DNA from 2 places in the Pseudoalteromonas sp. QJM3NY_22 genome. Region 2 is predicted to be linked to the other one. Evidence: predicted binding sites of a transcription regulator. Region 2 holds the regulator's gene; the other holds the start of a gene.
The links. Region 2 encodes sigma-54, which starts transcription at its own class of promoters, with help from an activator protein. Its sites were predicted from a motif close to GTTGGCACGNNNNTNGNNT; they were not measured.
Positions count from the first base shown of each region.

Region 1: glnA (glutamate--ammonia ligase) is a predicted target of sigma-54. The motif match lies at 2,164-2,182, and genes of this name have one in related genera.

Region 1 is NZ_CM149655.1:4,124,489-4,127,920, reverse strand. It holds gene AC0VZ4_RS19065 (DUF4124 domain-containing protein) at 57-587, opposite strand; gene glnA (glutamate--ammonia ligase) at 702-2,108, opposite strand; gene typA (translational GTPase TypA) at 2,616-3,432, shown strand, end outside.
Region 2 is NZ_CM149655.1:3,581,214-3,584,645, forward strand. It holds gene lptB (LPS export ABC transporter ATP-binding protein) at 1-616, shown strand, start outside; gene AC0VZ4_RS16510 (RNA polymerase factor sigma-54) at 686-2,185, shown strand; gene hpf (ribosome hibernation promoting factor) at 2,212-2,499, shown strand; gene ptsN (PTS IIA-like nitrogen regulatory protein PtsN) at 2,504-2,956, shown strand; gene rapZ (RNase adapter RapZ) at 2,976-3,432, shown strand, end outside.

The DNA of each region.
Region 1 (3,432 bases), 540 kb from region 2:
GTTCTATATCAGAAATTTTTAACACAGTTAGCGTCAAGCTTGAGCCCTCAAATTGATCAAGTATTATTGCGGATTGGTATTAAGCCCTTTCTGCGCATAAAAAACACATAAGGTTGGCTCACGGCAATAATTTGGTTTTTATTATTCAACAGCTTTACTTGCAATGTATGTTCACCGCGTTCAACATCTTTTATAGCAAAGGTTGAATCATGACTAGCAGGGCCATGTGTTTGACCATCAACAAACAGCTGTATTGTTAACCCACTTTCGAACCGTGGTGTTATACGGCTGGTAACATATACCGTGCCTGTATTTTCATGAATTGTTTGATTATGCTCTGGTGACAAAATAGCAATGTTAAACGCTGCTTTTTGGGGTTGAGGTTGGTTATTTAAAATATCAGTATTGGTCGCAGGCATTGTAAGGTGCTGACTTGTAAGCTTTACCTCCGTCGCGCCTTTATGCGGTGTATCTGAGAACACTAACACGCCATTTTTATCTTCCCAAGCGTATATTTTTTTTTCAGCAGCATAGCCATAATTACTTAATCCTAAAGTAATTGTTAGTAATAAAATGTAATTATTCACTCGGCGGTCCTGCGTTTTAGAGTAACTTTACTCTAGTGGAGATTGCTTTGATTTACCATTAAAAAAGCCCGCAGAGCAGCGGGCTTGAGAACACACATATTTTTTACAGCTTAATTAACAGCTGTAGTACATTTCAAACTCAACTGGGTGAGTTGTCATGTTAAGCTTTTCAACTTCTTTAGACTTAAGTTCGATGTAAGCATCAATTAAATCATCAGTGAATACACCACCTTGAGTTAAGAATTCACGGTCTGCGCTAAGTGCAGATAGTGCTTCGTCAAGTGATGCTGCAACCGTTGGAATTTCTGCTGCTTCTTCAGCTGGTAAGTCGTATAAATCTTTATCCATAGCATCGCCAGGGTGGATCTTGTTTTTGATACCATCAAGGCCAGCCATAAGCATTGCTGAGAAAGCAAGGTATGGGTTAGCAGTTGGATCTGGAAAGCGTACTTCAATACGACGACCTTTTTCAGATGGAACCACTGGGATACGAATTGATGCAGAACGGTTACGTGCAGAGTATGCAAGCATAACTGGTGCTTCAAAACCTGGTACTAAACGCTTGTACGAGTTAGTAGAGGCATTTGCAAAAGCATTGATTGCTTTAGCATGCTTAATGATGCCGCCAATGTAGTAAAGTGCATCTTCAGAAAGACCGCCGTACTTATCACCAGCAAAAAGGTTTACACCATCTTTAGCAAGTGACTGGTGACAATGCATACCAGAGCCGTTATCACCAACAACTGGCTTAGGCATAAACGTTGCTGTTTTACCGTATAAGTGAGCCATGTTATGGATAACATATTTCATTTCTTGAATTTCATCCGCCTTTAATACCATTGTATTAAAGCGAGTAGCGATTTCGTTTTGACCTGCTGTTGCTACTTCGTGGTGATGTGCTTCTACTACTTGGCCCATTTCTTCTAGCACTAGACATGTAGCTGAACGCCAATCTTGGAAGTCATCAACTGGAGCAACTGGGAAGTAACCGCCTTTAACACCTGGACGGTGACCTGTGTTGCCATCTGCATATTCTTTATCTGAGTTCCAAGCAGCTTGCTTAGAATCAATTTTATACATAGAACCAGACATGTCTGATTTGTATTTAACATCATCAAATACGAAAAATTCTGGCTCTGGGCCAAATAACACAGTGTCTGCAATACCAGTTGAACGCATGTAATCTTCAGCACGCTTAGCAACTGAGCGTGGGTCACGTTCATAACCTTGAAGTGTTGAAGGTTCAACAACGTCACAACGAACAATTAGTGTTGTTTCTTCTGTGAAAGGGTCTAATTTGATAGAGTCTGCATCTGGTAATAAAACCATGTCTGACTCATTAATGCCTTTCCAACCAGCGATTGAAGAACCATCGAACATTTTACCGTCTTCGAAAAAATCTTCATCAACTTGATGATGAGGAATAGAAACATGTTGTTCTTTACCTTTAGTGTCAGTAAAGCGTAAATCAATGAACTTAACGTCATTTTCTTTAATAAAATCTAAAACCGATTGTGACATGTGTCCTCCAAGTGTGGGGTTTTGTTATTGCTGCATAATTGCTTTAGCATTTATTAAGCTGATTTTGTGCCATTTTTATAACTGCATGTTTATAAATTAAAAAAAATAAGTTGTTATAAAATCCAGCATAGCGGCGCACTAATTTGGTGCGTAAAATATCCCTTTTGGTGCAATATTTACGCGGTGCAATTTGCTGATAATTTAATCGCTTAAAATTAGCATAAACTAAATGCAAAAGAGTACCAAAAAGATCAGCAAAATAGCCAAAATGGCTGTTTTTCGAAAAAATATCGAAATTTAATTCATATAATTGTCATATATAAAACAGATACTTAGTAAAAGTATTGAGAAAGTTTTCAAATTTGTATTGGATAAACTTTCATCCATGTCATTAATGAGGGATAATATGCGCCCTTTTAAATCCTATGCTGGGACATCTCGCGAAAGCGTGGATGAGTGCGTAGATCTTGCAGGATCAATGAGAATTTAATTTCTCTGAGTAAATATATGAGCATCGAACAGTTAAGAAATATAGCGATTATCGCGCACGTTGACCACGGTAAAACAACACTGGTTGACAAACTACTTGAGCAATCAGGTACATTAGAAACACGCGGCGGTAACGAAGAGCGCGTGATGGACTCAAACGACATTGAGAAAGAACGTGGTATTACCATTTTGGCTAAAAACACAGCCATCTCTTGGAACGACTACCATATCAATATCGTAGATACCCCGGGACACGCCGATTTCGGTGGTGAAGTTGAACGCGTACTTTCGATGGCTGACTCAGTATTATTACTTGTTGATGCTCAAGAAGGTCCAATGCCGCAAACGCGTTTCGTTACGCAAAAGGCATTCGCGCAAGGCTTAAAGCCAATTGTAGTTATCAATAAAATTGATAAGCCAGGCGCTCGTCCAGATTGGGTTATGGATCAAATCTTTGATTTATTCGACAACCTTGGCGCGACTGACGAACAGTTAGATTTTAAAGTAATCTACGCTTCAGCAATCAACGGTTGGGCAACACTAGATTTAGACGAACCATCAGACAACATGGAACCTATGTTCAAGATGATCGTTGAAGAAGTATCACCACCGGATGCAGATCCTGAAGGTGACTTCCAAATGCAAATTTCTCAACTAGATTACAACTCTTATGTTGGTGTAGTTGGTATTGGTCGTATTAAACGTGGTTCTGTTGCTCCTAACCAACAAGTTACTATTATCAGTGCTGATGGCACTACACGTAATGGTAAAATTGGCGCAGTACAAAGCTACCTAGGTCTTGAACGTATCGAAACTGATAGAGCTTACGCTGGTA
Region 2 (3,432 bases):
TAATGGTGCAGGTAAAACCACAACGTTTTATATGATTGTAGGCCTTGTACCTAGTGATAAAGGCAAGATTTCTATCGACGATAACGATATTACTCTTTTACCTATGCATAGTCGTGCTAGATTAGGCATTGGTTACTTACCCCAAGAATCATCAATTTTTAGAAAGCTTACTGTTTATCAAAACTTAATGGCTATTTTAGAAACACGTAAAGAGCTAAATAAGCAAGCAAGAGAAGACACACTTAACAATTTATTAGATGAATTTAGTATTCAGCACATTCGTGATAGCCAAGGTATGGCATTATCAGGAGGCGAGCGTCGCCGAGTTGAAATAGCGCGAGCACTAGCCGCTGCTCCTAAATTTATATTGCTTGATGAGCCTTTTGCTGGTGTTGACCCTATTTCAGTGTTAGATATAAAGAAAATAATAGAACACCTTAAAAATCGTGGTATTGGTGTGTTAATTACCGACCATAATGTAAGAGAAACTCTTGATGTTTGCGAAAAAGCCTACATAGTTTCTCATGGTGAGTTAATTGCATCAGGCACTCCAGAACACGTATTAAACGATAAAACAGTACGTGATGTTTATTTAGGCGAGCAATTTAGGCTGTAACATTTACGCCATGTCTTTAAGCATCTGCTAGTATTAATTATAACAACATAAAAGGATTGTTAGAGATACATGAGGCAATCATTACAGCTGCGCATGGGCCAGCAACTTACAATGACTCCACAGCTGCAACAAGCAATTCGCCTGTTGCAACTCAGTACATTGGATCTCCAGCAAGAAATACAAGAAGCACTCGACAGCAACCCCCTATTAGAGGTTGAAGAGCAAGATTACGCCGAAGATTCTGCTGGTAAAAACGAGCAAAAAGCAGATAACGACGATGTAACTGTTAGCGCAAATGCTGATGATGTTCCGAGCGAATATGAGCAAGACAGTGGTGAAGCACTTGCTAAAGATACGCTAAGTGATGAAATGGCTATGGATGTTAGTTGGGATGAATATATGAGCGCAGCCCCAGCATCATCATCAGGACCAATGCCTGAAGATGAATCTATATACCAAGGCTCCTCGACTGAAACGCTCCACGAATACCTAATGTGGCAACTACAACTGACTCCCTTTAGTCCTACCGATGAAGCGATTGCGATTGCGATTGTTGAAGCCGTCGATGATTCGGGTATTTTAACGCTAAGCTGCGAAGAAATTTTAGAAAGTTTTAATCAAGAGAACGAAGAAGACAACGAAGTTGAACTTGACGAAATAGAAGCTGTTTTAAAACGAATTCAATTGTTTGACCCTGTTGGTATTGCAGCACGTAGTTTACAAGAATGCTTATGTATTCAGCTGAACCAATACGATAAAGAAACACCCTATATTAATGAAACAAAAATGATTTTAACCGAGCACATTGATCTATTAGCTGCTCGCGACTATCGTACATTAATGAAAAAAACAAAGCTCAAAGAAGAAGAGCTTAAAGAAATAATGACTTTAATACATACTCTTAGCCCAAAACCGGCGGATACTATAGTTAGAGAAGAATCTGAGTATGTAATTCCTGATGTATCGGTGAAAAAAATAAAAGGTCGCTGGGTTGTTGAACTAAACCCAGATAGCATGCCTAAAATCAGAGTCAACAGCCAATATGCAGCAATGTCACGCACCGTTAAATCAAGTGGTGATAGCCAGTTTATTCGCTCGCATCTACAAGAAGCTAAATGGTTTATTAAAAGTTTAGAAAGTAGAAACGATACACTATTAAAAGTAACTAATTGTATTGTTAAGCAACAACAAGGTTTTTTTGAGCATGGCCCAGAAGCCATGAAACCAATGGTTTTAAATGATGTAGCAGAAATGGTCGAAATGCACGAATCAACTATTTCACGCGTAACAACTCAAAAATATATGCATACACCTCGCGGTATTTTTGAGCTTAAATATTTTTTCTCAAGCCATGTAAGTACTGAAAATGGAGGCGAATGCTCATCAACAGCAATACGCGCTCTCATTAAAAAATTAATCGCAGCAGAAAACTCAGCAAAACCATTGAGTGATAGTAAAATTGCAGATATATTAGCTGAGCAAGGAATAAAAGTAGCGAGACGTACAATCGCAAAGTATCGCGAATCTCTAGCTATTCCACCGTCAAATCAGCGAAAAAGTTTGATTTAAGACGCTAAACAAAGAGGGTAATGCTTATGCAACTAAACTTAACTGGTCGTCACGTAGAAGTAACTGATTCATTAAGAGATTATGTAAATACCAAATTTGCGAAGCTAGAAAGACACTCAGATCATATTAATAATGTTCATGTCATTCTTGATATAGAAAAATTAAACCAAAAAGCTGAGGCAACGATTCATGTAAGTGGAGCTGAGTTATTTGCCTCTACTGAACATCAAGATATGTACGCCGCCATTGACTCGCTGATTGACAAGCTCGATCGCCAAGTTATTAAACACAAAGAGAAGCTTGCTCGACACTAATATTATGAAATTAAGTTCACTTATATGCCAGGACTGCAGCAGAGCTGCGGTCCTTTTTAATAGTAAAAAAAGAATTTTAGAGTTCATCAGTCAACTTGCTCATGACAAGCTCCCATATCTTTCTCAACAAGATATTCTCAGCGCCTTAATGAATAGAGAAAAACTGGGAAGCACTGGTATAGGAAGAGGCATTGCAATCCCTCATGGGCGAATGAGCGGCGCAGAAGAGCCCTTAGCACTCGTATTAGTAAGCGAAACACCTATTAATTTTGATGCTATAGATAATCGCCCTGTTGATATATTTGTTGCTCTCATCGTACCTGATGGCGATAACCAGCAGCACTTAAAGACGCTCGCAACGATAGCTGATAAACTAAATAATAAAGATTTTTGTAAACAGTTACGCAGCGCAAAATCAGATACTGAGCTGTATCAAGTTATTGTAGAACAATCGTAATTAACATAATGGGTGATAAATGGAATTAATTATCATAAGTGGCCGTTCCGGTTCTGGAAAATCGGTTGCTTTACGCGTAGTTGAAGATTTAGGTTATTATTGCGTAGATAATATTCCAATTAATCTGCTACCTTCTTTAGTGAGAAGTGTATCTGATAACTACGACAAAATTGCAGTTAGTATTGATGTCCGTAATTTACCAAAAGAGCAAGATGAATTTAACGATATCCTTGAATACTTACCTGGCTTTGCTAAACCGACTCTGTTTTATCTAGACAGTGAGGATCAAACATTAATTAAACGTTTTTCTGAGACTCGCCGTCTACACCCGTTATCAGTTGACTCATTACCTCTTGATTTAGCAATAAAAAAAGAAAAAGAACTACTCGATGTTCTCACTACTCGCGCTGACTATATGATCGACACGAGTGATTTAAGTGTTCATCAACTTGCTGAATCAATTCGTGAAAAAATTC